One region of the uncultured Plantibacter sp. genome, then DNA from elsewhere that is predicted to be linked to it. Evidence: predicted binding sites of a transcription regulator. Region 1 holds the regulator's gene; the other holds the start of a gene.

Region 1 (15,147 bases):
CTCCGGGTCCATCATCTCGTTGAGCGCGTCGTAGAGCGGACGCAGGTACGGGTCGATCTTGTCCGTCAGCGTGCCCGGGAGGTACCCGAGTCGCTCGCCGGCCTCGACGGCCGGGCGCGTCAGGATGATCCGGTTGACCTCCTTGCGTTGCAGCGCCTGCACCGCCTTCGCCATCGCGAGATACGTCTTGCCGGTACCGGCCGGGCCGATGCCGAACACGATCGTGTTCTCGTCGATCGCGTCGACGTACGCCCGCTGCCCGACGGTCTTCGCCTTGATCGTCTTGCCACGCGAGGTGAGGATGACCTGCCCGAGCACCTCCGACGGGGAGGCCGAGCCGTCCTGCCCGAGCATGCGGGCGGAGGTGCTGACCTCCGCCGGCCCCGGGTCGTGTCCTTCTCGGACCATGGTGATGAGTTCCTCTACGAGTCGTCTGGCGGCGTCGGCCTGCGGCGCCGGGCCGGTGATGGTGATCTCATTGCCGCGCACGTGCACCGAGACACCGGGGTGTTCGCGCTCGACGGTCGTCAGGAGTCGGTCCTGTGGGCCGAGGAGACGGACCATGGCGAGCCCGTCCACCAGGAGGACGTGCTCGACCTCCTCCGGCCGAGCGGCGGTGGGGTGGTCTGGGTTCGAGGACTCAGGCTCCGCCAAGGGTGCCCTCCTGCAGGGAACCGCCGAGGACATGCGCGTGCACGTGGAAGACCGTCTGCCCGGCGGACTCGCCGGTGTTGAAGACGAGTCGGAACTCGCCACCGGTGTGCTCCTTCGCGAGCGACGACGCCACCTCGACCATCTCAGCGAGCAAGGAGGGGTCTCCAGCGGCCAACTCCACGACGTCGCGGTACTCGGCGGTCTTCGGGACGACGAGGAGGTGCACGGGCGCCTGTGGTGCGATGTCGGCGAACGCGATCACCCGATCGGTCTCGGCGAGGAGGGTCGTCGGGATCTCCCCCGACACGATGCGGCTGAATACCGACGGTGCTTCACTCATGTCCACCAGTCTAAGGTTCGTGGCGGCCTCGTGCGCGGGCTGGTGGATCGTCACCACCGACCGAGCAGCACGTTGAGCGCGGCGATCGCCGCAGGCCCTGCCGTCGAGGTGCGCAGGACGCCCGAGCCGATCCGGACCTCGATCGCGCCGGCCGCTTCGAGCCGCTCCCGCTCCGTCGGCGAGATGCCGCCCTCCGGACCGACGACGAGGACGAGCTCCTCGGCGAGCAGTGCCGACGGGTCGAGCTCCGAGAGCGCGAGTGCCGCGCTGGGTTCGAGGACGAGGACGGTCCGGCCGGCGACGATCGCCGCGAGTCCACGGGTGTCGACGACCTCGGCCACCTCGGGTACCCGGGCGCGGATCGACTGCTTCGACGCCTCGCGCACGATGAGCTGCCAGCGCGCACGGCCCTTGACCGCTTTGTCGCCCTGCCACCTGGAGATGCTGCGCTCGGCACCCCACGGGACGATGCGGTCGACACCCAGCTCGGTCGCCGCCTGGATGGCGAGTTCGTCGCGATCGCCCTTGGCCAGCGCCTGCACGAGGACGAGCCCGGGACGGTTCTCCGGATGCACCACGACCGATTCGACGCGGATCTCCAACTCGCCCGGCTCGCTGCGCACGACCGGTCCGGTCGCGATCAGGCCACGACCGTTGCCGATCGACGTCGTCTCGCCGACCCGCAGCCGACTCACGGCGACGGCGTGCTTCGCCTCGGGCCCACGGAGGGTCACCGAGTCGCCGACACCGGTCGATTCGAGGTCCTCGCGGAGGTACAGCGAACTCATCTCAACCGACGCCGTGGAAGCGGTCGCGGATCTTCGCGAACAGGCCCTGCTGGAACTGCGCGAGCGCCGGAGCACCCTGGCGTCGTCCCGAGGCGAAGCTCTTGATCAGCTCGCGTTCGCGGTGGTCGAGCTTCGTCGGGGTGACGACCTGGACGCCGATCTTGAGGTCACCCCGGCTGTTCCCGCGGAGGCGCGTGACCCCGCGGTCCTTGACCGTGATGACCTCCGAGCTCTGAACGCCCGGTCGCAGCTCGACCTCGACGTCGCCGTCGAGCGCGTGGACGGTGACCTGGCGGCCGAGGATGGCGTCGGTCATCGGGACTTCGAGCGTGCACAACAGGTCGTCGCCGTCGCGGCTGAAGACGTCGTGGTGCTTGACCTTCATCTCGAGGTAGAGGTCGCCGTTCGGGCCGCCTGCCGGGCCGACCTCGCCGCTCCCCGGCATCTGCAGACGCAGACCGGTGTCGACACCGGCCGGGATGTCGACCGAGACGGTGCGGCGGGCACGGAGCCGGCCCTGACCCTGGCAGGTGACGCACGGGGTCGCGATGATCGTGCCGTAGCCGCGGCAGGTGCCGCAGGGCGCCGAGGTCATGACGTTGCCGAGCAGCGAGCGGACGGCCCGCTGGATGGAGCCGGTGCCGTGACAGATGTCGCAGGTCACCGGTGAGGTGCCGGGCTGGCAGCAGGAGCCGTTGCAGGTGCTGCAGAGCACGGCGGTGTCGACCTCGAGGTCGCGGTGGGTGCCGAAGATGACCTCGTCGAGGTCGAGTTCGACGCGCAACAGGGCGTCCTCGCCGCGTGCGCGGCGGGACTTGGGTCCGCGCTGCTGGCCACCCCCGCCGAAGAAGGTGTCGAAGATGTCGCCGAAGCCGCCGAACCCGGCGTCACCTCCGCCGAACCCACCCGCCTGCGGACCGAGGTCGTACTGCTGGCGCTGCTTGGGGTCGCTCAGCACGTCGTAGGCGTGGGTGACCTCTTTGAACCGCTCTGAGGCGTCGGAACCCGGGTTCACGTCGGGGTGCAGTTCGCGAGCGAGGCGGCGGTACGCCTTCTTGATCTCTTCGGGCGTCGCCTCCTTGGCGACACCGAGTGCTGCGTAGTGGTCGGGGTAGTCAGCCACTGAGGGCCTTTCGTTCGAGGTGCGGAAGGTGTTGGAGGACGCGACGAGGATGCGTCACTCGGCGTCGAGGATGCGCGAGAGGTACCTGGCGACGGCGCGGACCGCAGCCATGTTGCTCGCGTAGTCCATTCTCGTGGGGCCGAGGACGCCGAGCCGGGCGATTTCGCCACCAGAGGAACGGTAGTTCCCGGCGAGGACGCTCGTGGTCTCGAGGCCGAACGACGCGTTCTCGCGCCCGATGCTGGCGACCACGCCGTCGCGCTCGGACTCCATCTCACCGAAGAGCCGGAGCAGCACGACCTGCTGCTCGATGGCGTCCAGGACCGGATAGATGCTGCCGGGGAAGTCGTCTTCGGTGCGGGCGAGGTTGGCGGCGCCGGCCATGACGAGGCGGTCCTGGCGCTGCGCCGAGAGCTGTTCGCGCACCGCGTCGACGATGCGGACGGCCGCCGCGCGGTCGAGATCGGCGATGTCGGCGGGGACGTCGCCGATCGCGTCGTGGGCGTCGAGGAGTGGACGGCCCGCGACCGCCTCGTTGCACAGCGAGCGGAGACGCGAGATGAGGTCATCGTCGACCGGGCTCTCCGTCTCGATGAGCCGCTGCTCGACGCGGCCGTTGTCGAGGATGATGACCGCGAGCACACGGTTCGGGGTGACGCTCACCAACTCGAGGTGCCGGACGCGCGCCCGGGAGAACATCGGGTACTGGACGAGCGCGACCTGGTTCGTCAGCTGCGAGAGCAGCCGCACCGTGCGGTGCAGGACCTCGTCGAGGTCGCCGGACGCACCGAGGAAGGTCTCGATCGCCGTCCGTTGGGCGTTGTTCAGCGGGCGGCGGTCGGCCAGGTGGTCGACGAACATCCGGTAGCCCTTGTCGGTCGGCACCCGGCCGGAGGAGGTGTGGGGGGCGGCGATGAGCTCTTCGTCCTCGAGCTGCGCCATGTCGTTGCGGATGGTGGCTGCGGAGACCCCGAAGGAGTGGCGGTCGACGATCGTCTTGGACCCGACGGGCTCTCGCGAGGCGACGTAGTCCTGCACGATGACGCGGAGCACTTCGAGACCGCGATCCGACACCATCTCGATCTCCTCCCGTCATCCACCTCGGAGCGCCGACCATCAGCACTCGAAGACCCTGACTGCCAATCATATCGTGGCCTCCGCGCAGCCGTCCCTTGCGCGGCCCCGTGCCGCGGGAATACCGTTGGCCGCAGGCGTGGGTCCCTGATGAGCGACACCTGGTGCGATACGCTCAGCTGGACCAATTGAATATCACTCTCCGTGAAAGGTGCGAAGATGTCCGATCCGAACGCTCAGCCGCCCGTCGACCCAGCGAAGGGCGGGTCGGTTCCGCCTGCAGGAGATGGCGCGACGCCCCCTCCCGCAGCTCCGCAGCAGCCGCCCGCAGGCGCCTACCCGCCCCCGCCCGCCGGTGGCTACGCGCCGCCGCCGCCCGCTGCCGGCTCCTACCCGCCGCCGCCCGCAGGCGCCCCGCAGTACCAGCAGCCGTACGCCGCCGCTCAGCCCATGAGCCCGTCGGACGAGAAGCTCTGGTCGACGCTCATCCACATCGGCGGGATCTTCTTCGGATTCATCCCCCCGCTGATCGGCTACCTGGTCCTCAAGGACCGCGGCCCGTTCATCAAGGCGCACACGCTCACCGCGCTGAACTTCCAGCTGACGATGCTGATCGCGCTCGTGGTCGGCTCGATCCTGACGATCGTCGTCGTGGGTCTGTTCATCATCATCGCCGTCTACGTCGTCGTGATCGTGTTCAGCATCATCGCCGCGATCAAGGCGAACAAGGGTGAGCTGTACAGCTACCCGCTCACGATCCAGTTCATCAAGGCCTGATCCGTCGAGTACGAGCACAGCCCCGTCCGGTCCGCCGGGCGGGGCTGTTCTGCGCCTCGGGCAGGGTCAGTCGCCGACCAGACGCCGGACGACCGCGTCGGCGAGGAGCCGTCCGCGGCGCGTGAGCTCCAGCCGTCCGAGCAGGGCCTGCCGTGCGTCGACCAGTTCCTCGGCGATGAGCCCGGCGACCGCCGTACGAGCCTCGGGGGCGAGCGTCCGGATGGGGATGCCGTCCCGCGTGCGGGTGAGCAGCAGGATGCGTTCGAGTTCCCGCGTCTCGTCGTCCAGGGTCTCCCGCCCGGCGGCCGGCGACTCCCCCGCCGCGATCCGCTGGGCGTACGCCGCCGGGTGCTTGACGTTCCACCAGCGCACCCCGCCGACGTGACTGTGCGAGCCCGGGCCGACACCCCACCAGTCCTCGCCGGTCCAGTAGGAGAGGTTGTGCCGGGAGCGGTGCGTGTCGTCCGTCGCCCAGTTGCTGACCTCGTACCAGCCGTACCCGGCTTCGGTGAGGAGATCGTCGGCGAGCTCGTACATGTCGGCCTGCAGGTCCTCGTCGGGGGTCCCCACCACGCCCGAGCGGATCTGGCGCGCGAGTTTCGTCCCGGGTTCGACGATGAGCGAATAGGCCGACACGTGGTCCGGTGCGCAGGCGATCGCCGTCTCGAGTGAGACGCGCCAGTCGGCCAGGGTCTCCCCCGGCGTCCCGTAGATGAGGTCCAGGCTGACGCCGAGGCCGGCTTCGCGAGCCCACTGCACGACGAGCGGCACCCGAGCCGGATCGTGCGTGCGCTCGAGGGTGGCGAGCACGCTCGGCACCGCGGACTGCATCCCGAAGGACACCCGGGTGAATCCGGCTTCGGCGAGCGTGCGGAGGTAGGCGGCGTCGACGGAGTCGGGGTTCGCCTCGGTCGTCACTTCGGCGCCGGGCGCGAGGTCGAAGTTGTCCGTCACGCCACGGAGCATCCGGACGAGGTCGTCAGCAGGCAGGAGGGTCGGCGTGCCGCCACCGAAGAACACGGTCGAGACCGGTCGGTCGGGGACGGTCGATGACGCCAGGACGGACTTGCCGAAGCGGAGTTCCGCGACCGCCTCGTCGGCGTAGTCCGATTGCTTCGCGCCGCGGAGCTCGGTCGCCGTGTAGGTGTTGAAGTCGCAGTAGCCGCATCGGACCCGGCAGAACGGGACGTGCAGGTAGACCCCGAAGTTGCGCTCGTGGGCACCGACGGCCGCCGTCTCCGGGAGGAGTCCGTCGGACGGGGCCGGATCGGCGAGTGGAAGGGCGCTCGGCACGGTCCGTCGCTCAGACGCCGCGCGACGGCAGGAGTGCGCGGAGGTAGGCGTCGTTCATGGTCTTGCGGCGACGCTTGGAGCCGACGAGCTTCGCGGCACCCTTCGTCGGGCGGAAGAACGAGCGCACGACGATCCAGACGGAGTCGTCCTCGCGCTGCTCGATCGTGAAGGACTGCTCACCGCTCTCCGGATCGCCCTCCATCGTGCCGATGGCCAGGCTCACGTGACCCGGCTCCTCGGTGACGGAGATGACGCGATGCGGTCCGACGAGCGGTTCCCCGCCGACGGTGCCGGCGAAGACGACCGTCGTGCCCGGCGTGATGAACGGCGTGCCGTCCTCGGCGAAGCGCTGCTCTTGGTGCGTCTCGATGGGTTCCAGCGGCGTACCGTCCTCGGCGAAGGCGATGCCGCCGTACTGCACGCCCGTGCCGGGGTGCACCTCGGAGATCTCCACGCCGCTCGAACGGTGCAGTCCCCAGGTGAGGAGGGCGCTGCTCGCGAGGGCGAACCGCTCCTCTCCGCTCCCGAGGCGGAACTCGTCCTCCGACGGCACGTAGCCCTCCGGCGGGTACTGCATGAGGTCGGTCCGCTGGGTGGCGCCGACGGCCGCGTAGTCGACCGCTTCGTCCTCGAACGAACTGCGTCGTGCGTTCACTTCTTGTCCTTCGTCTCCACGTCCCCGGACAGCGCTGCGATGAACGCCTCCTGAGGCACCTCGACCTTGCCGACCATCTTCATCCGCTTCTTGCCCTCCTTCTGCTTCTCGAGGAGCTTGCGCTTGCGGGTGATGTCACCGCCGTAGCACTTGGCCAGGACGTCCTTGCGCATGGCACGGACCGACTCGCGGGCGATGATCCGCGCACCGATGGCGGCCTGGATCGGCACCTCGAACTGCTGGCGCGGGATGAGCTTCTTCAGGCGCTCGGTCATGAGCACACCGTAGGCGTACGCCTTCTCGCGGTGGACGATGGCGCTGAACGCGTCGACCTGGTCGCCCTGCAGGAGGATGTCGACCTTCACGAGGTCGGCTGCCTGCTGGCCGGAGGGCTCGTAGTCGAGCGACGCGTACCCCTGCGTGCGGCTCTTCAGGTGGTCGAAGAAGTCGAAGACGATCTCACCGAGCGGCATCGTGTACCGCAGCTCGACGCGGTCCTCGCCGAGGTACTCCATGCCGAGCAGCGCACCTCGACGGCTCTGGCAGAGTTCCATGATGGTGCCGACGTAGTCCTTGGGGGCGAGGATGCCCACCTTGACCATCGGCTCGGACACCTCGAGGATCTTGCCGGAGGGGAACTCGCTCGGGTTGGTGACGGTGACGACCTGCTTGTCCTCCGTCTTCACCTCGTAGGTGACCGACGGCGCTGTGGCGATGAGGTCGAGGTCGAACTCGCGCTGCAACCGCTCGGTCACGATCTCGAGGTGCAGGAGGCCGAGGAAGCCGACGCGGAACCCGAAGCCGAGGGCGACGGAGGTCTCCGGCTCGTAGTTGAGCGAGGCGTCGGAGAGCTTCAGCTTGTCGAGCGCGTCGCGGAGGATCGGGTAGTCGCTGCCGTCGATCGGGTACAGACCGGAGAAGACCATCGGCTTCGGGTCGGTGTAGCCCGGGAGGGCGTCGGTCGCCGGCTTCACCGCGGTCGTGACGGTGTCGCCGACCTTCGACTGCCGGACGTCCTTCACGCCCGTGATGAGGTAGCCCACCTCACCGACGCCGAGGCCCTTGGTGGGCGTCGGTTCCGGCGAGCTGACACCGATCTCGAGGAGGTCGTGCACCGCGCGCGTGGACATCATCTGGATACGCTCGCGCGGACTCAGCTGGCCGTCGATCATGCGGACGTAGGTGACGACGCCACGGTAGGTGTCGTAGACGGAGTCGAAGATCATGGCGCGCGTGGGTGCGTCCGGGTCGCCCACGGGGTTCGGGATGCGTCCGACGACGCGGTCGAGGAGGTCCTCGACACCCATGCCGGTCTTGCCGGACACCCGCAGGACGTCTTCGGGCTCGCCGCCGATGAGGCTCGCGAGCTCCTTCGCGTACTTGTCGGGGTCGGCCGCCGGGAGGTCGATCTTGTTGAGCACCGGGATGATCTCGAGGTCGTTCTCGAGAGCGAGGTAGAGGTTCGCGAGCGTCTGCGCCTCGATACCCTGAGCGGCGTCGACGAGGAGGATCGCGCCCTCGCACGCGGCGAGCGACCGCGAGACCTCGTAGGTGAAGTCGACGTGCCCGGGGGTGTCGATCATGTTGAGCGCGAAGGTCTCGCCGTTGAGCGACCACGGCATGCGCACGGCCTGGCTCTTGATGGTGATGCCGCGCTCGCGCTCGATGTCCATGCGGTCGAGGTACTGCGCCCGCATGTCGCGGTCCGAGACGACGCCGGTGATCTGCAACATGCGGTCCGCCAGGGTCGACTTGCCGTGGTCGATGTGGGCGATGATGCAGAAGTTCCGGATGAACGCCGGGTCGGTCGATGCCGGCTCGAGGGCCTTCACTGCTTGGGGGCTCACGCGTTCCTCGGGGTCAGGGGTGGAATCGGGCAACCCTCATTGTCCCACGGCGGGGAGCACCCGCGCTGCGGTACCCTGGATTGCCAGAACTCAGCCCGACTGGTAATGTTGCCTGTTGGCTTGCGTGTGAGTTGAGACCACACGAGAACTCGCTTGAAGACGCCCTCTTCCGTCCGACGGCACCGAACATCATTTCCTCGAACCGAAAGTTGACCCAACGTGGCAAACATCAAGTCGCAGATCAAGCGCATCGGCACCAATAAGAAGGCCAACGAGCGCAACAAGGCCGTCAAGAGCCAGCTGAAGACCGCCATCCGCGCAACCCGTGAGGCCGTCGTCGCCGGCGACAAGGCTCAGGCCGAGTCCGCTCTCAAGCTCGCCTCGAAGAAGCTCGACAAGGCCGTGAGCAAGGGCGTCATCCACGAGAACCAGGCAGCGAACCGCAAGTCGGCCATCGCCAAGCAGGTCAACGCGCTCTAAGCGACACCAGCTGCAAGGCCCCGGCGTTCCTCGGAACGTGCGGGGCCTTTCGCGTCCCCCGGGCACGCCGGTCCCTGAGCGCACAACCGGTCCCTGAACGCGCACTGGTCCTTGAGCGCACACGGGTCCCTGAGCTTGTCGAAGGGCCGCCCGCCACCACGGCCAGCTCGACGTTCTACCGCCTCGACGGGTTACCGCTCTGAGAGATCGACCCCGCGTGCCGCGATGACGCCGACGAGCCGCTCGAGCGCGAACACCGGGTCGCGGCTCGCGCCCTTCACGCCGGCGTCGGTCTCTGCGAGCATCTGCACCACGCGGCCGATGCCGGCGTCCGTCCAACCGGACAGGTCCCGACGGGCGCGGTCGACCTGCCACGGCGCGAGACCGAACTGCTGGGCGATCTGCCCGGACCCGCCGCGTGCCGAGGACACCTTGGCCATCGTGCGGATCTTCATCGCGAACGCGGCGACGATCGGCACGGGGTCGGCACCGGAGTCGAGCGCCTGCCGCAGGGCGAGCAGCGCCTCCCCGTGACGCCCGGCGATCGCGGCATCGGCGACGTCGAACGCGCTCGTCTCGAGTCGACCGCCGTAGTACTTGTTGACCGTCTGCTCGGTGATCTCCTCGGACGCGTCGGCCATGAGCTGACTGCACGCGGCTGCGAGCTCGGCGAGGTCGTCGGAGAAGGCTCCGACGAGTGCCCGGAGCGCCTGGGGCGTGATCCGCCGACCGGCCGTCTTGAACTCAGCCGCGGCGAAGTCGGCCTTGTCGCTGTCCCGTTTGAGTTCCGTGCAGACGATCTCGACACCGCCACCGGTGCCTGAGCGGATGGCGTCGAGCAGCTTCTTGCCGCGCACGCCTCCGTTGTGCCGCAGCACGAGGTAGGCGCCCTCCGGCGGTGCTTCGAGATACCGGATGGCTTCGGTGAGGAACTGGTCGGAGCACTTCTCGACCTGGCTGACGCGGACGAGCCGGGGCTCACCGAAGAGAGACGGGCTTGCCACCGTGAGCAGCTCGCCCGGGGCGTAACTGTCGGCGGCGACGTCGTTGACCTCGAGCGAGGGGTCTTCGGAGACGAGGAAGTCGCGCAGCCGGCGGATCGCCCGGTCGGCCAGGAAGGACTCCGTGCCGGACACCAACACGATCGGCGCCGGGCGGATCTCGGACCAGCCGAGTTGCGGGATCGCCGCCGAGGCCTTGGCCGCCGTCTTCGCCTTCCCGCGACCGGCGGAACGTGGTGCAGCCACAGCGGCTCCTCTCGACCGTCCGAGTCTACCGGCGACCGCCGACGCCAGGCGGGGCGGTCGGCGGCTCACCCGCCGCGCTCCGACCACACGCGGAACCCGCCACCGTCGCCCGGGCCGAGGACGATGGTCCCCGACTCGTCCGTGCGGAGGACCTCGGCACCGGTGGCCTCGTAGAGCTCGAGCGCTGAGCGCGTCGGATGCCCGTAGCCGTTGTCGGCCCCGACGGAGACGAGCGCCACCGTCGCGCCCACCCGGCGCGCCAGGCGGTCGCTCTGATCGGCCGAACCGTGATGCGACACCTTGACGATGTCGACCGCGTCCCCGAGCGTGTGCCGACCGAGTAGCCGGTCCTGTGCCTCCTCACCGAGGTCGCCGAGCAGCAGCACCGATGCGTCGAGGAGATCGAACCGGACCACCACGCTCGCATCGTTCCCCGGTTCGACGCTGCCTGCCGCGGGGTCCGGCCACAGGACGCGCCATGGCGCCGCGCTCTCCGGATCCCCCAGCACCCCCTGGTCTCCGGCGCCGGCCTGTCGCACCTCGGCACCGGCCGCTCGGAGCACTCGAGCGATGCGCTCGTCCTCCGGGTCGTCGACCGGCCCGAGCAGCACCTCGTCGACCCTGCCGACGACCGCGTCGAGGCCTCCGACGTGGTCGAGGTCGTAGTGGGTGAGGACGAGCAGCTCGATGCGTGAGACCCCGAGCGCGTCCAAACACGCGCGGAGCGGTTCTGGGTCGGGCCCGACGTCGACGAGCGCGGTGGCGGTGCCCTGTCGCAGGAGGACCGCGTCGCCCTGACCGACGTCGCAGGCGGCGACGATCCAGTCGCCCGGCCGGTGCAGGGCCGGGCCGAGTCCGTCCCCGACCGCCCGACCGCACAGTGCCACGAGCGACACGACCACCGCCACCCCGATCGTCCTCGACCACCGCGGAGGCAGATCCCGACGGAACAGCAGGAGCGTGGCGATCAGGGCCGTCGGCACGGTGACGAGCACGACGCCCAGCGGCCCCTCCGGCCACGGCACCCGCGCAGCAGGGACGCCCTCGAACCACCGGGCCACCGCGGCGATCCAGGTCGCGGGCACCCACCCGAGCCACGCGACGAGCAGTGCGAGTGGTGGTGCGAACGGGACCAGCACGCAGGCGAGCAGTCCGAGCATGGTCGCGGGCGCGGCGGCCGGGCCCGCGAGCAGATTCGCCGGGACACCGCCGAGCTGGATCGCGGGGTCGAGGAGGACGAGCATCGGCTGGCAGGCGAGCTGGGCGGCCGCCGGGATCGCGATGAGGGCCGCGATCCCCCGGGGCAGCCACCTACCGAGCAGGTCCGTGAGGGGTCCGCTCAGGAGCAGGAGACCGCTGGTGGCGAGCACCGAGAGTCCGAAACCGTACTGCCCGGCCAGCCAGGGGTCGGCGACGAGGAGCACGACCACCGCCAACGACAGCGCGGCGAGGCCACGGATCGGCCGCCCGAAGCCGCCCATCACCAGGACGAAGGCAGCCATGAGTGCTGCCCGCTGCACGCTCGGTTGGGGCGTCACGAGGACCACGAAGGCGGCGAGGCACAGTAGGGCACAGGCGATCCTGAGCTTCCGCCCACCGCCGAGTACCGCGACCGCGGTGCTGACGAGCCACACGATGACCGCACAGTTCGCGCCGGACACGGCCGTCAGATGCGAGAGCGAACTGCGCTGCATCGACTCCGTGACCGCGTCGCTCACCTGGCTCACATCGCCGATCGCGAGGCCGGGCAGCAGCTCCCCACCCGGGCCGGGCAAGGTGGACGCGACCCCGACCAGGCCGGAACGCAGTGACGCCGACCAGTCGAGGATCGCCGGTGGCTCCCCCAGCAGCTCGGGTTGTTTCCGTGCGAACAGCAGCGCTGCCCGCGCATCACCCGGTGCATTCCATCGGAGGGGGCCATCGACGCGCCAGCGCTCACCGATCCTCGGCGCCCGATCCGCCGGCACCGGTGCGAAGACGAGGACCGGGACCGAGAGGCCCTCCGGTGCTCCCCCGTCGTCCGAGACCGTCACCAGGTCGGCCGCGAACCGAACCGTGGGTGCAGCCGTGACCGAACCGGTGGGCACGGCGTCGCCGGTCACCACGACCTCGGCGGTGACGGGCGTGCTCCCGAGCGCTTGCAGCGCCTCCGGCTGCCGATCAGGCGCGCGTGCGGCGATCGATGCGGCGACCATGCCGAACAGCGCCGCAGCACACGCGCAGAGCAAGAGTGTCGTGATGACGACAGACCCTGTCCGGCGCTCGCCCGGGCGATACTCTGCACGGCGACGCCGGACGACCGTGCTGCACCCGAGGCAGGCGGAGGCGACGACGAACGCGACCAGTACCCCACCCCAGGCCAGCGTCGGAGCCGCGCTGCAGACGGCCGCACCGACCCAGGTGACCGCCGCCGGGATGAGGAGGCGTGGGAACCGCATCGCGCGCTCACCTCGCCCGGACGTCGGTCCGGCGGCCGCGTCCGCGGTCACACCGTCGCCGCCGCGCGAAGCCCCTCGAGGGTCTTCGCGCCGATGCCTTCGACCGCGCTCAGGTCGTCGAGGGTGGCGAACGGCCCGTTCGCCTCCCGCCAGGCGACGATGCGTGCAGCCAGGGCCTCCCCGATCCGCGGCAGTGCGGTGAGTTCGGCCGCGGATGCCGTGTTCACGTTGACGAGCTGCGAGCCGGACGGGCTCCCGGCAGCCGACCCGCTCGCGCCTCCGCCAGGTGGCACCTCGCCGACCACGGGGACATAGAGCTGCTCGCCGTCGTTCACGAACCGTGCGAGGTTCACGGCACTGGTGTCCGCTTCCGGTAGGAGGCCGCCGGCGGACGCCACCGCATCGAACGCACGTGATCCGTCCGGCAGCCGATAGACACCAGGGGCCGCGACCGCTCCGAGTACATGGATGAACAGCTCTCCCGCCGCCGAGCCGGCGGGCGTGGTCGATCCCGGTGTGGCGGCGGGCACGGCGCTCGCGTCAGCCGACAGCTCCACCCCACCGATCGTCCTGACCGCCCCGCCTGAGGTGAACAGCGAGACGAGGATGGCGACCACGAGCGCCGCGATCACCAGCACGACGACCGCCCCGGCGCGGAACTCCGGGCGCGGTAGCTCACCGAGCACACGGCGCGTGGACGAACGCCTGGACGGCACCGGGTGGGACGTGGGTTCCGGTTCGATGGTCATCCTCGAACGCTACGAGCCCGGACGCCCCGCACCACACGCTCGCCGTCGCCATGGGCACCGACCGCACCGCGACGACCCCTGTGGAGCGCGTTCGCCTGGGATGCAGAATGCAGTCAGCTCACCGAGCGCCTCGGTGTTGACTGGTCGTCTTCCGACCGGGGGGTCAGGCCACTCTGGCTGGCTCAGCCCCCTCTCGCGTCGAAGACTGCCCGAACCAGATCCACAGCGGGCGAGCGGTCACGACGATGAGCACCGCGAACAGGCTCTGATTGATGACGCCGAACCACGAGAGTCCGCCGAGCAGCACGAAGACGGTCCAGTTCACGGCGATGTCGGCGACGATCACCGCGATACCGAGCACGATGCCGGAGCGCCGTCGAAGGACGATCAACACAGCGGTGATGGGGTCCAAGACCGTGAGTGTCACCCAGAACAGCCGGACGCCGGGCGGGAAGCCGCCGTAGACGTCCAACCCGCCGAGGATCAGATCCGCGGTGTGCGTCGTCGTCCCGACGAGGAAGCCGACCACCCACAGGATCTGGAACACGCGGAGCGTTCGTACGGCTGGGGCGGGAGCGATCACCCGGTCATGCTACCGAGGAAGCAGGGCAGACTGCCGCCGGATGGGACAAGCGGATCGGACTCGAGGGTGGCGCCCAGCGCTCCGAGCGTGTTCGGGACGGGCCACAGGGCCCGCCCCGAACCGCATCAACCCTTCGTCGCGATGCTCACCACACGCGGGGCACGCACCACGACGTTGACGATCTCGCGGTCGCCCACGGAACGCTGCACTGCCGCACTCGCGCGTGCGAGCTGCTCGAGCTCCTCGCCGGAGATCTTCGGCGACACCTCGAGCCGTTCGCGGACCTTGCCGTCGACCTGGACCACCGCGGTCACCTGGTCCTCGACCAACAGCGACCGGTCGGCCTTCCGCCACGGCACCAGCGAGACGGACGGCTGGTAGCCGAGCTTGGCCCACATGTCCTCGGCGGTGAACGGTGCGAAGAGGTCGAGCGCCATGGCCGTGACCTCGGCGGACTCGCGCACGGCGGGGTCGCCCGCGCCGGGCCCGGCGTCGATCGCCTTCCGCGTCGCGTTGACGAGCTCCATGAGCCGTGCCACGACGACGTTGAACTTGCCCGCCTCGATGAGCCCTGGAGCCTCCGCGAGGAAGTGATGCGTGACCTTCCGCAGCTTCTCGTCGCCGTCCTTCCAGGCGACGTCGGGCGAGCTGGTGACGTCGTGCGCGACCCGCCAGGCGCGTGCCAGGAACTTGGCCGAACCGGCCGGCGAGACGTCCGCCCAGTCGATGTCGTCCTCCGGAGGACCGGCGAACGCCATCGTGACGCGCAGGGCGTCGGCGCCGTACGACCTCAGCTCCTGAGCGAACTCCACCAGGTTGCCCTTGCTCTTGCTCATCTTCGAACCGTCGAGGATGACCATGCCCTGGTTGAGGAGCGCGCTGAAGGGCTCGGTGAAGCCGACCTTGCCGAGGTCGAACAGGACCTTCGTGATGAACCGCGAGTAGAGCAGGTGCAGGATCGCGTGCTCGACACCACCGACGTACTGGTCGACCGGGGCCCACTTGTCGGCCTCCTTCGGGTCGAACGCGATCTCGTCGGAGGTCGGGTTCAGGAACCGGAGGAAGTACCACGAGCTGTCGACGAAGGTGTCCATCGTGT
Region 2 (15,147 bases), on a different contig from region 1:
AGCGGAGAGCCTCCCTGAAGCCGATCACGGGGCTCCCCGTTCCCCCAACTGCACTGCAGTCCTCCGAGTGCCACGGGCGCCGTATTGATCGGTGTGGCGATGACGTCATCCGTGAAGGGAGGCTCGAGCACGACGGAGGGAGCGAGCGCCGAGCTGACGATGTCGGCTGGCACGAGGTCCTTGCACCCGAGCCCGTACGAACTGACCGGGGTCGTGGGTCCGGGGGCGGTGCTCGGTGTCGCAGAGGACACCGGTGTGGACGTCTCCGTCGGGGTCGGTTCGGCCGGCGTACACGCGCTCAGCCCCAGAATCACTACGGCGGCGATCGCCGCTCCCCCGATACGTCTCATAGCTCGATCATAGGAACCGTCACCTCGGGAGATATGCCATTCCGATCACGTCTCTACAACGACTGTTCGATCCATGCGCGACGAGCGCACAGGTCGAGGGTCCTCCCCGATGCGGGATGACGAAACGACGCAGGGCGCCTCCCGAAGGAGACGCCCTGCGCAGGTGTTGCTGTCGGACTTAGAAGTCCATGCCACCGGTCGGGTCGCCGGCCGGAGCCGGGTTCTTCTCCGGCTTGTCGGCGACGACGGCCTCGGTGGTGAGGAACAGGCCGGCGATCGACGCTGCGTTGAGCAGCGCGGAGCGCGTGACCTTCACCGGGTCGTTGATGCCGGCAGCGAGCATGTCGACGTACTCACCGGTCGCGGCGTTGAGGCCGTGTCCGACGGGCAGGTTGCGGACCTTGTCGGCGACGACGCCGGGCTCGAGGCCTGCGTTGAGCGCGATCTGCTTGAGCGGAGCGTCGATGGCGACCTTGACGATGTTCGCACCGGTCGCCTCGTCACCGACGAGCTCGAGCTTCTCGAACGCGGTCTTGCCGGCCTGGATCAGGGCGACGCCACCACCGGCGACGATGCCCTCTTCGACGGCGGCCTTCGCGTTGCGAACGGCGTCCTCGATGCGGTGCTTGCGCTCCTTGAGCTCGACCTCGGTCGCTGCACCGGCCTTGATGACCGCCACACCGCCCGCGAGCTTGGCAAGACGCTCCTGGAGCTTCTCGCGGTCGTAGTCGCTGTCGGTGTTGTCGATCTCCTTGCGGATCTGCGAGACACGACCGGCGATGGCGTCGGCGTCGCCGGCACCCTCGACGATGGTGGTCTCATCCTTGGTGATGACGACCTTGCGCGCACGGCCGAGCAGGTCGAGGGTGACGGTCTCGAGCTTGAGGCCGACCTCCTCGGAGATGACCTGGCCACCGGTGAGGATGGCGATGTCCTGCAGCTGAGCCTTGCGGCGGTCGCCGAAACCCGGAGCCTTGACGGCGACGGACTTGAAGATGCCACGGATCTTGTTGACGACGAGCGTCGCGAGAGCTTCGCCGTCGACGTCCTCAGCGATGATGAGGAGCTGCTTGCCCGACTGGATGACCTGGTCGACGATCGGCAGGAGGTCCTTGATCGCGGAGATCTTCTGGTTGGCGATGAGGATGTAGGGGTCCTCGAACACCGCTTCCTGGCGGTCGGGGTCGGTCACGAAGTACTGCGACAGGTAGCCCTTGTCGAAGCGCATGCCCTCGGTGAGCTCGAGCTCGGTGCCGAAGGTGTTCGACTCCTCGACGGTGACGACGCCCTCCTTGCCGACCTTGTCGATCGCCTCGGCGATGATCTCGCCGATGGTGGTGTCGCCGGCGGAGATGGAAGCGGTCGCAGCGATCTCCTCCTTGGTCTCCACCTCCTTGGCGTTGGCGATGAGCTCGACCGTGACGGCCTCGACGGCCTTCTCGATGCCGCGCTTGAGGCTGATGGGGTCGGCGCCTGCGGCGACGTTGCGGAGGCCCTCGCGAACGAGCGCCTGTGCCAGCACGGTCGCCGTGGTGGTGCCGTCGCCGGCGACGTCGTCGGTCTTCTTGGCGACCTCCTTGACGAGCTCCGCGCCGATCTTCTCGTACGGGTCGTCGAGTTCGATCTCCTTGGCGATGGACACGCCGTCGTTGGTGATCGTGGGGGCGCCCCACTTCTTCTCGAGGACAACGTTGCGACCGCGCGGCCCAAGGGTGACCTTGACCGTGTCAGCAAGAATGTTCAGTCCACGCTCGAGGCCGCGACGGGCCTCCTCGTCGAAAGCAATGATCTTAGCCATGTGTGTTTTTCGTCCCTCCCGGACGTCATGAACGTTGTTAGCACTCAATGAGTACGAGTGCTAAGTCGATTCTGGCACTCAGGGGGTGGGAGTGCAAGTGAGCACCGGAGCCCTGAGCGAACTCCCGGGAACCGCCCCGGAACGACGAACGACGCCGCCCACCGGAGTGGACGGCGTCGCAGGAATCGCGTGCCTGATCAGCGGCTACGCCAGGCGCACACCTTCGGCCTGGGGCCCCTTTGCTCCCGTGCCGACCTCGAAGACGACCGCCTGGCCCTCTTCCAAGGACTTGTAGCCGCTCATGTCGATCGCCGAGTAGTGGACGAAGACATCCTGTCCGCCGCCGTCGACCGTGATGAAGCCGAAGCCCTTCTCAGCGTTGAACCACTTGACGGTTCCGTTCGCCATTTCATACTCCCATTGCTGCGTGCTCTCGGCGCCCGACTGTTGCCGGACCCGGACCTGCCATCCGGGATCGGGATCCCGGCGGCCACCCTGCGCCGAAGCGGACCCGGGGGCGAGTCGAGACGGGACGGGATGAGCGGCCAATTCCAGATACTAATCCGGGGCACCGCGCGGATTCACCCCGAAATCGGCAAACGGGGCGGAGTGATACGACAACTCAACATGGAGGAAACACTCCGGAAACACGGCGAGCCGGCGACCTGACCGATCGACCTGCTCCAGCCGCGCTCAGGCGGCCGGCTGGTAGTCCGCGCCGACCACGACGACGATGCGGAGGACCGGTGCCTCGCCTTCCTCGACGGGGATCGCGTACGTGTCCGTGATCTGGATCGGGATACCGCCGAGTGCGTTCGCGATGGCGCGAGCGACGCCCTCCTGCGACGGATCCTGGTAGTAGACGCCGCTCGCCGTGACGTCCTCGGTGCTGGCGTCGCTCGTCGGGATCTGCTGCGTGAAGCCGGCGGCCGAGATCGCCGCCGCCGCCGATGCGGCGAGGCCGGCAGTGGGTGTGCCGTTCAGGACGAGGATGCTGGCCGCGGGGTCGACGACGGGGGCCGCCTCGGTCGGGGTGGGGGTCGGCGTGGGCGTGGCGCTCGGGCTCTGCGAGCCGCCGAAGAAGTCGATGCGGTCGTTCAGTCCGAACAGGGCGAAGGTGCCGATCCCAACAAGGACGAGCGTTGCGACGACGGCGACGAGGAAGGCGATCCAGCCGCGTCCCTTGGGAGCAGGGGCACGGTGTGCGCCGACGCGCTTGAGGTCGGGGACCTCGTCGAAGCGGTCGGGCGGGAAGGATTCAGCCATGGTGTGGTCTCCGGGAGCTGCTCAGCCGTCGGTGCGGGGAGCCGAGGCTCCTCGCGCCGAGAGTCGGGCGTCGCGGGTGCGCTGCAGCCGCTTGATCAGCATGGGGTCGTGGGCGAGGGCGGACGGCGAGTCGATGAGCGCGCCGAGCAGTTGATAGTACCGGGCCGGGGACAGGGCGAAGCGGTCGCGGATGGCGGCCTCCTTGGCCCCGACGTGCTGCACCCAATGGGACTCGAACTCGAGGATCTCGAGCTCGCGCGGCTCGAGGCCGCCCGTCGGCGTCGACGCCTCGTCATCGGCAGGCGTACGCGACGCTGACTGCATGCTCGTCTCCTGCCGATCGGTGCCGATGCGGCGACCGTGGAGTCGTGCTCCGGTCCGCCGTCCTCCAAGTCTATTCAGCCGATGGCCGCCGGGCCGCATCCACCCCGGCGAGGGCCGACGTTCACCGGGAAGGATCAGGCTCGGTGCAGTGTTATGGAATACGTCGGGAGCCGCATGCACGAGGCGGCCCCGCACGTAGGATGACCGAGACGAATGGAGCAGCATGACGTACGACGTGTCGAAGACCGATGAGCAGTGGCGCGAGGAACTCACGCCCGAGCAGTATCAGGTCCTCCGCGGAGCGGCGACCGAACGGGCCTGGACCGGTGAGCTCCTCGACGAGTCACGCGCGGGCCTCTACACCTGTGCCGCCTGCAACGCGGAGCTCTTCAAGAGCGGTACCAAGTTCGATTCCGGCTGCGGATGGCCGAGCTTCTACGAGTCCGTGAACCCCGAGGCGGTGCAACTCATCGAAGACCGTTCCCTCGGGATGGTGCGCACCGAGGTCCGCTGCGCCAACTGCGGCTCGCACCTCGGTCATGTGTTCGACGACGGCTTCGGGACGCCCACCGGTGACCGCTACTGCATGAACTCGATCGCGCTCAACTTCGCCGCGGCCGACACCGCCGAGCCGACGGAGTGACCGAACCGATCGAGCGCCCGGTCCTGGCCGCCGTCGCCGGGCGCCGTTCGTGGTCGAAGGTCACCGACATCGCTCCGAGTGACGCGGAACTCCTCGAGGTCCTCGGGGCGGCCGGTCGAGTGGCAGACCACAGCGCCCTGCGTCCGTGGCGGGTCATCACCCTCCGGGGCGACGACCGGGTGAAGCTCGGTCGGGCGCTCGCGAAGGCGGAAGGCGACTCGAAGCCCTCGACGAAGCCGCTCCGCGCGCCCCTGCTGCTCGCGGTCGTCGTGAGTGTGAAGAAGTCGAAGGTGCCCGCCTGGGAGCAGGAGGCGGTCGCGGCAGGAGTGGCCCACATGGTCAGCCTCCTGCTCGACGACGCCGGTTGGGGCGTGTTCTGGCGCACCGGCGGCGCGACTCGCGCCAAAGCGGTCCGGAAGGCACATGGCCTGAAGAAGGGCGAGGAGCTCCTCGGCTGGCTGTACGTCGGAGGGAAGCCGGGTAACGCTCGCACGGGGCGTCGCAAGACGTTCGACGCGAAGGCGCACCTCAGCTCCATGCCCTGAGGACGGAGTCGCTCACGACATCCGACCGATGACGGCTCGACTCAGTCGGCGGACGACGATGCCGCGGGACGACGCCTGAACCGCGCCGATGCGATCGCCACGGCGGCGAACGCGAGGAGCGTCCCGATGACGGTCGCGACATGCACGCCGTCATCGTCGGTGGGCAGGAGCACGTCCAAAGCGAGCGCGCTCAGGGTCTGACCCGCCACCGTGCCGAGCCCGAGGATGAGCACGCCCGTGTGCTGGACGAGGAACGCGGCCACGGCGATGAACACGCATCCGATCGGGCCGCCGAGGTAGAGCCACCACTCCCCCGGGAGCGGACCGGGCGGCGCGACGATGATCGCGTGCAGCACTGCGGCGACGACCAGCACGACCGTCCCGACGATGAAGTTGATGAACGTCGCGGCGAGCGTGCTCTGCGCCCGCATCTTGACCCGACCGTTGACCGCCTGCTGCCAGCCGATCCCGATCCCGGCGAGCAGCGGCAGGATGAGGAGTCCGAGCGGGATGCTCCCCCCGAGCTCGCCCGAGACGGCGACGCCGACCGCGACGAGGGCGACGACCGCCCCGAGGACGCGCTGGACGCTCAACCCGACGACGCCTCCCGGGCCGAACCCGATCCGGTCGAGCACCAGCCCGCTCGCGGTCTGGCCGGCGACGACCGCGACCGTGAACAGGGCGACGCCGAGCGCGGCGGCGGTGAGCCCCTGCGACAGCACGAGGAAGGCGCCGGCGCAGCCGCCGAGCACCGTCCACCAGGGCATCTCCCGGCGTCGGACGGCACCGATCACCGTGGCGAGCCCGCGACGGCCGGTACGGGAGACGGCGAGTCCGACCGTGAGGATGATCAAGCCGCCCCCGAAGGAGATCGCGGCGGCGGTGAACCCGTCACCGAGACGCGCACCGAGCTCGCCGTTCAACCGGGCCTGCACCGCGATGAAGGCGCCACTGACGACGGCGATGAGGAGCGCGAGCGGTGCTGGGAAACGGGTCACGGGAGGGTTCCTTCCAATGAGGAACCGCCCACTCAGCAGGCTGAGCGGGCGGTTCTCGGCTGGAGCCGACGACGGGACTTGAACCCGTAACCTACGCTTTACAAGAGCGTTGCGCTACCAATTGCGCCACGTCGGCCGACAGGGGCTGGCCCCGGTCTCGTCCATCCTACGATGGCGGCGGATCAGCCGTTGGTCACGGGCGACTCGCTGGCACCCGGCGTCGGCGTGCCGGTGGAGTAGCTCTCGCTCGAGACGGCGAGGACGAACGCAGCGAACTGCTCGGCGTCGGTGAGTGAGCCCGTGTACTGCTTGCCGTTCACCAGGATGGTCGGCGTGCCCTCCACCTTCTTGACGTCCGTCCCGGGCAGCGGGCCGCTGCGCGCACGGTCGGTCGAGTCCTTCACCCAGGACTTGTAGGTGCCGTCGTCGATGCAGGCGTTGATCTTCTTCTCGCCGCCGGAGATGACGCCCTTGGCGATCGACTTCAGCTCGGCGTCGGTCAGGCCCTCGGTGTTCTCCTTGGGCTGGTTCTCGAACAGTGCGGTGTTGAAGGAGAAGAAGTCGTTCGGCGAGTACTCCGCGACGCAGGCCGCCGCGTTCGAGGCGCGCAGCGAGTACTGCGTTCCGAGCGAGAGGTTGCTCAGCGTTGCGAGGGGGTGCACCGTGTAGGTCGCGGCACCGGCCTCGAGCCAACCCTTGACCTGCTCGGCGTTCGTGGTCTCGAACTGACCGCAATAGGGGCAGAGGAAGTCCTGGTAGACGGCGATCTCGACACCGTCGGCGGCGGGGGTCTCGGTGGCTGCCGGCGTCTCGGCCGGGGCAGGCTCCGCGGGTGCGGCCGCATCGTCGGTCGTGCTCGGCGTGGGCGTCGACGCACTGGCCGGGGCTCCGACCAGCTGCAAGCCGGCGGAGACGGTGAAGCCGTCGTTCTTGGCCGCGGTCGGGACCGGTCCGGCGGGCTTGATCGACGTCACGATGATGACCGCCACCACCGCCACGATCGCGAGCGCACCGAGCACGATGCCACCCTGGAGCAGCACCCGGTTGCGGCGGTCGCGGCGCTTCTGCTGCTCGCGCAGCACCCGCGCCTTCTCGCGTGCCGCGTCGCGTCGTTCGTTCTTGGTCGGTCGGTTCTGCGATCCAGCGCCAGACATTGATCCTCGTTTCGGGGGGCTCGCGCTGCGGAGACGAGGCAGCGCCAAACAGAGTAATCGTAGACCTGCCGCCTGGGAGAGGCCCAAACCAGGCCGGGAGCCGGCTGTGCGTCCGCCGGGAGATCCGCTGGCCGCAGCACCTTCCATTCACAGGAGGTCGTGGCATACTGGGACGGCGAACCGGCCATCGATGACGGGTTCGCGTCCATTCACAACGGATCGTCCGGCACGTACCTGCCGGTGAAGGAGAACAACCATGGCGTCTGTGACGTTCGACAACGCAACCCGTTTCTACCCGGGTGGCACCCGCCCCGCGGTCGACAAGCTGAACCTCGAGGTCGCCGACGGCGAATTCCTCGTCCTCGTCGGCCCGTCCGGCTGCGGCAAGTCCACCTCCCTCCGCATGCTCGCCGGCCTCGAAGAGGTCAACGACGGCCACATCTTCATCGGCGACCGCGACGTCACCGACGTGCCGCCGAAGGACCGCGACATCGCGATGGTGTTCCAGAACTACGCGCTGTACCCGCACATGACCGTCGCCGAGAACATGGGCTTCGCGCTCAAGATCGCCGGTGTCGGCAAGGAAGAGCGTGCCACCCGTGTGCTCGAGGCCGCCAAGCTCCTCGACCTCGAGGACTACCTGACCCGCAAGCCGAAGGCGCTCTCCGGTGGTCAGCGTCAGCGCGTCGCGATGGGTCGAGCCATCGTCCGTCAGCCCCAGGTCTTCCTCATGGACGAGCCGCTGTCGAACCTCGACGCCAAGCTCCGCGTCCAGACCCGCACCCAGATCGCGTCGCTGCAGCGTCGTCTCGGCGTCACCACCGTCTACGTCACCCACGACCAGACCGAGGCGCTCACCATGGGCGACCGCATCGCGGTCCTCAAGGACGGCATCCTGCAGCAGGTCGGCACCCCGCGCGACCTCTACGAGAAGCCGAACAACGTCTTCGTCGCCGGCTTCATCGGCAGCCCGGCCATGAACCTGTTCGAGGGCGAGATCGCCGATGGCGGCATCAAGCTCGGCGGCTTCGTCATCCCGGTCGAGCGCGAGATCACCGACGCCGCTCCGTCGAAGAACGTCACGGTCGGCGTGCGACCCGAGGACATCACCGTGTCCAGCAACTCGGGCTCCGGCATCGAGGTGACCGTGGACCTCGTCGAGGAGCTCGGCGCCGACGGCTACCTCTACGGGCACACCGAGGTCTCCGGCAAGCGCACCGACATCGTCGCCCGCGTCGACGGCCGCAACCACGCGCACATCGGCGACACGGTCTTCCTCGCGCCGACGCCGCACCACGTGCACGCGTTCGACTCGGCATCGGGTGAGCGTCTGGGCAACAAGCCGGTCGTGTCCTCCTCGATCTAGTTTCCCGCCGACGATGGTCGAGCGGTCGGTCTCCGATCGCTCGGCCATCGTCGTTTTCGCTTGTCCAGTCTCTGCACGACGATCCCCGAGGAGCGCTCCGCACCATGTCCGGCGCATTGAACATCACCGCTGCCACCGTCGACCCGGCGCTGCTCGACCTCCCCTGGGAGCTCCCCCTCGAGAACTGGCCGAATGAGGCGATCGCCTCGCTCCCGAAGGGCATCTCGCGCCACCTCGTCCGGTTCGCGAACCTGTCCGGCTACGTCATCGCCGTCAAGGAGACGACCGCGGAGATGGCGAAGGGCGAGTACGACATGCTGCGCACCCTGCAGCGCCTCGACATCCCCTGCGTCGACCCGCTCGCGGTCATCACGAACCGGAGCGACCGCAAGGGCCGAGAGCTGCCGAGCGTGCTCGTGACGCGGCACCTGAAGTTCTCACTCCCCTACCGCGCGCTCTTCCAGGGCACCCTCCGGCCCGACACCGCGACCCGTCTCGTCGACGCGCTCGCCGTCCTCCTCGTCCGCCTGCACATCGTCGGCTTCTTCTGGGGCGACGTGTCGCTGTCGAACACGCTCTTCCGGCGCGACGCGGGCGCTTTCGCCGCCTATCTCGTCGACGCCGAGACGGGCAAGCTCTACGAGGGCGGCCTGTCGAACGGGCAGCGTGAGAACGACCTCGAGATCGCCCGCGTGAACATCGCCGGCGAGCTCCTCGACCTCGAGGCCGGCGGACGCGCCGACGCCGAGCTCGACCCGGTCACCGTGAGCAACGGCATCGTCGCCGCCTACCGTTCGCTCTGGAAGGAGCTCACGGGCTCAGAGTCCTTCGACGCGTCCGAGCGCTGGCGCATCACCGAGCGCGTCCACCGCCTGAACGAACTCGGCTTCGACATCGAGGAACTCGCGATCAAGACGACCGACGAGGGCTCGACCGTGCGGATCCAGCCGAAGGTCGTGGACGCCGGGCATCACCAGCGCCGTCTTCTGCGGCTCACCGGTCTCGACGCGGGCGAGAACCAGGCGAGGCGCCTGCTCAACGACCTCGACGCGTATTCGGCCTCGTTCGGGAAGGACGGGTTCGACGAGGAGATGGCGGCGCACGAGTGGCTCATCCGCGTGTTCGAGCCGGTGGTGAAGGCGATCCCCCGCGAACTCCGCGGCAAGCTCGAGCCCGCCGAGATCTTCCACCAACTTCTGGAGCACCGTTGGTTCCTCGCGCAGAACGAGGGTCGCGACATCCCCCTCGCGGAAGCCGTCGGTTCCTACGTGAACACCGTCCTGCGACACCGCCGCGACGAGGCGACCATGATCGTGCCGCCGACCGAGGCGATCAGCATCCCCGCCGCCATGACCGGACCGGTCGACTGGCGAGACCTCGTCTGATCGGGTCCGACACCTCGGCTGATGACAGACAGGCCCTCGGAACGGAGATCCGTTCCGAGGGCCTGTCCTCGTTCGTGCGGTGCGAGCGCCGGTGGCCTACTCGGCGTTCCGGCGACGCGCGATCTCGTACAGCGTCACGCTGGCCGCGATCCCGGCGTTGAGCGATTCGGTCGAGGCCGAGATCGGGATCGACACGACCGCGTCGCAGGTCTCGGTGACGAGGCGGGACAGGCCCTTGCCCTCGCTGCCGACGACCACGAGGATCGGCTGATCGGCGAGTTCGAGCCCCGGGAGGGAGACGTCGCCGTCGCCGTCGAGGCCGATCACGAAGACACCGCGCTCCTTGAACGCTTTGAGCGTCTGGGTGAGGTTGGCGGCCATCGCGACCGGCGTCCGAGCCGCCGCGCCTGCCGAGGTCTTCCACGCGGAGGCGGTGAGGCCCACGCTCCGGCGCTGCGGCAGGATCACGCCGTGACCGCCGAAGGCTGCGGTCGATCGGATGATCGCACCCAGGTTCCGGGGGTCGGTGATGCCGTCGAGGGCGATGAACAACGGGTTCTCGCCACGGGAGATGACCTGGTCGAGCAACTCCATGGGGTGCGCGTACTCGTAGGGCGGCACCTTGATGGCGAGGCCCTGGTGCACGCCGTCGAAGCCGGCCATGCGGTCGAGCTCCGGACGCATGACCTCGAGCACCGGGATCCCGCGTCGGGTGGCGATGCTGAGCGCCTCCTTCACCCGGTCGTCCATCTCGATGCGGGTCGCAACGTACAGCGTGGTGGCGGGGATCTTCGCGCGGAGCGCTTCGAGGACGGAGTTGCGGCCCGTGACGACCTCGGACTCGTCGCTCGACTTCTGCTTGGTCCGGCCGTTCGTGGACGGGCGTCCGTTCTGGCCGGCCGCCTGCCTTGGCTTGCCGGTGCCGCCGGAAGCCGCGTAGCGCTCCTGCGCGGCCTTCCGCTTGCCGGCCGGGTGCCAGGCGCGGTCCTCGGCCTTGGGGGTCGGTCCACGACCCTCGAGCGCCTTACGGCCGAGGCCGCCGGTGCCCTTGGTGGGACCCTTCTTCGCTTTCTTCGGCCCGGTCGGGCGGGAAGGCTTACTTGCCACTGATACTCCAATGTGCTCCGGACGGGGTGTCTTCGATGGTGATCCCAGCCGCTGTGAGTTCGTCGCGGATCCGGTCGGCCGCTGCGAAGTCCTTGGCGACCCTGGCGTCCGCGCGATCGACGAGCAGACGCTCGACGAGTGCGGACAGGGATCGGTGAGTGACGGGGTCGGCGCCCGACGACCACGAGGGGTCGGTCGGGTCGATGCCGAGCACCCGGGTCATGTCGAGGACGGCGACGGCACGCTCGCGCGCCGTCGTCAGGTCGCCGCCGTCGAGGGCGGCGTTGCCGACGCGCACGGCGTCATGCAACACGGCGAGCGCGCGGGGGATGTTCAGGTCGTCGTCCATCGCCTCGACGAAGGCGGCCGGGAGCGTCGCTCGACTGGCGGCCGTGGTCGTCTCGGTGAGGAGGTCGGCGCGGGCGGCACGATCGAGGAAGCCCTCGACACGTCCGAGTGCGGCCTCGGCCTCGGCGAGTGCGCCCGGATGGAACTCGAGTGTCGATCGGTACTGCGCTGCACCGAGGTAGTACCGGACGACGAGCGGCCGGGCTGCTGCCAGGAGGTCGGCTGCGTAGACGGAGTTGCCGAGGGACTTCGACATCTTCTGCCCGCCCGTGACGGCGACCAGCCCGTTGTGCAACCAGTACCGGGCGAAGGGGTCGCCGGCTGCGCTCGACTGGGCGAGCTCGTTCTCGTGGTGGGGGAAGCGGAGGTCGAGTCCGCCGCCGTGGATGTCGAACTCCTCGCCGAGGTACTTGGTCGACATCGCCGAGCACTCGATGTGCCAGCCGGGCCGTCCCTCGCCCCACGGAGACATCCAACTCGCCGAGCGCGGCTCCCCGGGCTTGGTGCCCTTCCAGAGCGCGAAGTCGCGGGGATCGCGTTTGCCGCGCGGGTCGGCGTCGGTCGCGGCCTCCATGTGCTCGGCGCTCTGCCGCGTGAGTTCGCCGTAGCGGCTCCATGAGGCGGTGTCGAAGTAGACGTCGCCGGAGTCGTCGGGGGCCGGGTACGCGTGCCCGGCGTCGATGAGCCGCTCGATGAGCTCCTGCATCTCCGGGATGCTCGCCGTCGCGCGTGGCTCGTAGCTCGGCGGCAGGATGCCCAGGGCGCGGTAGGCGGCCGTGAACTCGAGTTCGTACCGGTAGGCGAGCGCCCACCACTCCTCGCCGGGCTGGGCGAAGCCGCCCTCGACGCCGGCGGCGGCGTTCGCGAGGATCTTGTCGTCGATGTCGGTGACGTTGCGGACGAGTGTGACTCGGAGCCCGGAGGACGTCAGCCAGCGTCGCAGCTGGTCGTAGACGAGCGCGCTGCGCAGGTGCCCGATGTGCGGAGAGGACTGCACGGTCGGTCCGCAGACGTACAGCCCCGCCTCGGCTTCGCGGAGCGGCACGAAGTCCCGGAGGGACTGCGTTTTCGAATCGTAGAGTCGGAGGGCCACGAGACCAGACTAGCCGCCGTCGTCGGGGCATGATGGTCCCATGACCACGGGACGCGACGACCAGCAGGTTCTCCGCGCGCGACTCGCGGCACAGCTCCTCGACGGGAGCCATCACCACTCCCCCACGGCTGCGGTCTCGCAGCTGCTCGCGGTCCAGGCCCAGGACCTCGCTTCGTCGCTGTGGGCGGTCGGCGTCAGGTCGAGCGGCACGACGATGGCCGAGGTGCTCACGGCGCTCGAGGACGGTTCGATCGTCCGGTCCTGGCCGATGCGCGGCACCCTGCATCTCGTCGCCGCCGAGGACCTCGGGTGGCTGCTCGGACTCGGTGTCCCGCGGGTCCGCTCGACGATCGCGGCCAGACACCGTCAGCTCGGGCTGGACGCCGAGACCTTCTCACGCTCGCGTGCGCTCACCGAGCGACTGCTCAGCGGGCATCGGCGCGTGACGAGGGATGCGCTGCTGACGGCCCACACCGACGCCGGGATCCCGATCGACGGACAACGAGGCTCACACCTCATCATGGAACTCGCGATGTCGGGCGTGGTCTGCTGGGGACCGCCCGCGGGGAGACAACAGGCACTCGTCCTGAGCGAGGAGTGGATCCGTGCCCCGCGGGTACTCGAGGCCGACGAGGCGCTCGGGGAGTTCGTCGTCCGGTATCTCACCGGCCACGGCCCGTCGACGATCGCCGACCTCACCTGGTGGTCGAAGCTCACCGTCGCCCAGGCGAAACGCGGCGTCGAGGTGGCCGCCGGACGGCTGGTCTCAGAGTCGCGCGACGGGGTCACCCGCTGGTCGACCGCCGAGGGCATCGGACCTTCAGCTGCTCCACGACCACCGCGGGTGCTCGCACTGCCCGGATTCGACGAGCTGCTCCTCGGCTACCGCGACCGCGAGTTGACGCTCCCGGCGGCGTTCGCAGACCGCATCGTGCCCGGCGCGAACGGCATCTTCCTCCCGATGATCACCGTCGACGGGCGCGTCGTCGGCACCTGGCGCCGACGGACGAGTGCGACCGGCGTCGTCGTCACCCCGACGCCGTTCCAACCGCTGTCGCAGCGGGTGCAGGCGGGGTTCCGACGAGCTGCTGGCGAATACGGGCGGTTCCTCGGGCTCGGTGCGTCGGTCGACGAGGGCACGTCCGCCGACTGAGGACCGACCCGTCAGCGGCGCTCGACGAGGGCGGTGGCGATGGCCGTGACGCCCTCGCCGCGGCCGGTGAACCCGAGCGCATCCGTGGTCGTCGCCGCGACGCTGACCGGTCCGTGGACCAGCGCGCTCAGCACGCCCTCCGCCTCCGCCCGACGCGGCGCGAACCGCGGGCGGTTGCCGACGAGCTGCACCGCGACGTTGACGACGACGAAGCCCGCAGCGTGCAGCCGTTCGACCGCCGCCCGCAGGAAGACCTCGCCGCTCGCCCCGGCGAAGCGGGGGTCGTCGGTGCCGAACATGGAGCCGATGTCGCCGAGGCCGGCAGCGGACAGCAGGGCGTCGACGATGGCGTGGGCGACCGCATCCCCGTCGCTGTGTCCGGCCAGCGGCCGTTCCCCCGGCCAGCTGAGGCCGGCGAGGCTCAGCTCGCCGTCGTCGGCGAAGGCGTGGACGTCGATGCCGATGCCGGTCCTGATCGAGGTGGTCGGCCGTGCGCCCACCTCGTGCTCCTGGTCCCGCTCCCGGTCCGCCAGAAGTCGCTCCGCACGCTGGGCGTCCCACGGGGTCGTGATCTTGAACGCCGCCTCCGAGCCGCCGACGGTGAGCACGGGGTGTCCGGCGTCCGCGTAGAGCGCCGCATCGTCGGTGGCCGCTGCCAGGCGGTCTTCGGCGACGCGGAAGGCCGCGACGAGGGCATCACGCGGGAACGCCTGCGGTGTCTGGACGGCTCGGAGCGCGGCCCGATCCACGGTCTGCTCGACGAGGTCGCTCGCGTCGACCCGCTTGATCGTGTCGGTCACCGCGAGCCCCGGCACGATGCCCCACCCCGTCCGCTCCGCGGCGTCGATCACCCGTTCGAACTGGTCGGTCGGGGTGAGTGCCCGTGCGGCGTCGTGGACGAGCACCGTGCGGACTCCCGGCCACAGGGCGGCGAGTCCGGCGAGGACGGAGGACTGTCTCGTGTCGCCTCCGGCGACGACACGGAGGTGGTCGGCCGCCTTCCCCGCCGCGCGACGACCGATCGTCTCAGCCTCACCGACGCGATCCGCGGGGACCACGACGACGACCTGGACCGCGTCGCGCAGGCGGAAGACCGGGGCGAGCGCGTGTTCGAGCACGGTGCTGCCGGCGAGCGACACGAACGCCTTGGGGATCCCGGCACCGAGGCGCGTCCCACTGCCCGCCGCCACGACGATCACGCCGACGGCCGGGCCGTCCATGGAGGGGTCGGCAACGGCACCCGGTTCGTCGATCGCAGTCATGCCACGAGCCTACTTCTCGGGCGCCCAGCCCGAACGGACGGTCGGCTCAGGAGGCGAGGACCTCATCGAGGACGGACGACGCCTGCTCCTCGTCGGTCTGCTCCGCCAATGCCAGTTCAGAGACCAGGATCTGGCGGGCCTTCGCGAGCATCCGCTTCTCTCCTGCTGAGAGCCCTCGGTCCTGGTCGCGACGCCACAGGTCGCGGACCACCTCGGAGACCTTGATGACGTCGCCCGAGGCCAGCTTCTCGAGGTTCGCCTTGTAGCGGCGGGACCAGTTCGTCGGCTCCTCGGTGAACGGCGCACGGAGTACGTCGAACACGCGGTCGACCCCCTCGCGTCCGATGACGTCGCG

The links. Region 1 encodes HrcA, which represses chaperone genes, less so after heat shock. Its sites were predicted from a motif close to TTNGCACTCGNNNNNNNCGAGTGCNAA; they were not measured.
Region 2: a site for HrcA is predicted at 2,186-2,212, ahead of groL (chaperonin GroEL). Genes of this name have one in related genera too.

Annotation. Positions count from the first base shown of each region.
Region 1 covers NZ_CAUQHZ010000002.1:124,478-139,624, reverse strand. The annotation lists gene RWN05_RS04395 (PhoH family protein) at 1-564, opposite strand, end outside; gene RWN05_RS04390 (HIT domain-containing protein) at 641-994, opposite strand; gene RWN05_RS04385 (16S rRNA (uracil(1498)-N(3))-methyltransferase) at 1,045-1,782, opposite strand; gene dnaJ (molecular chaperone DnaJ) at 1,784-2,905, opposite strand; gene hrcA (heat-inducible transcriptional repressor HrcA) at 2,960-3,982, opposite strand; gene RWN05_RS04370 (DUF4870 domain-containing protein) at 4,199-4,756, shown strand; gene hemW (radical SAM family heme chaperone HemW) at 4,823-6,049, opposite strand; gene RWN05_RS04360 (DUF1990 family protein) at 6,060-6,704, opposite strand; gene lepA (translation elongation factor 4) at 6,701-8,551, opposite strand; gene rpsT (30S ribosomal protein S20) at 8,771-9,031, shown strand; gene holA (DNA polymerase III subunit delta) at 9,223-10,278, opposite strand; gene RWN05_RS04340 (ComEC/Rec2 family competence protein) at 10,344-12,716, opposite strand; gene RWN05_RS04335 (helix-hairpin-helix domain-containing protein) at 12,764-13,465, opposite strand; gene RWN05_RS04330 (hypothetical protein) at 13,629-14,048, opposite strand; gene leuS (leucine--tRNA ligase) at 14,174-15,147, opposite strand, start outside.
Region 2 covers NZ_CAUQHZ010000003.1:208,793-223,939, forward strand. The annotation lists gene groL (chaperonin GroEL) at 529-2,148, opposite strand; gene RWN05_RS06210 (cold-shock protein) at 2,353-2,556, opposite strand; gene RWN05_RS06215 (LytR C-terminal domain-containing protein) at 2,842-3,414, opposite strand; gene RWN05_RS06220 (DUF3263 domain-containing protein) at 3,436-3,738, opposite strand; gene msrB (peptide-methionine (R)-S-oxide reductase MsrB) at 3,962-4,381, shown strand; gene RWN05_RS06230 (nitroreductase family protein) at 4,378-4,926, shown strand; gene RWN05_RS06235 (DMT family transporter) at 4,968-5,924, opposite strand; tRNA gene RWN05_RS06240 (tRNA-Thr) at 5,985-6,060, opposite strand; gene RWN05_RS06245 (thioredoxin domain-containing protein) at 6,107-7,078, opposite strand; gene RWN05_RS06250 (ABC transporter ATP-binding protein) at 7,335-8,444, shown strand; gene RWN05_RS06255 (DUF4032 domain-containing protein) at 8,549-9,829, shown strand; gene rlmB (23S rRNA (guanosine(2251)-2'-O)-methyltransferase RlmB) at 9,926-10,936, opposite strand; gene cysS (cysteine--tRNA ligase) at 10,926-12,377, opposite strand; gene RWN05_RS06270 (winged helix DNA-binding domain-containing protein) at 12,418-13,530, shown strand; gene ispD (2-C-methyl-D-erythritol 4-phosphate cytidylyltransferase) at 13,542-14,792, opposite strand; gene RWN05_RS06280 (CarD family transcriptional regulator) at 14,839-15,147, opposite strand, start outside.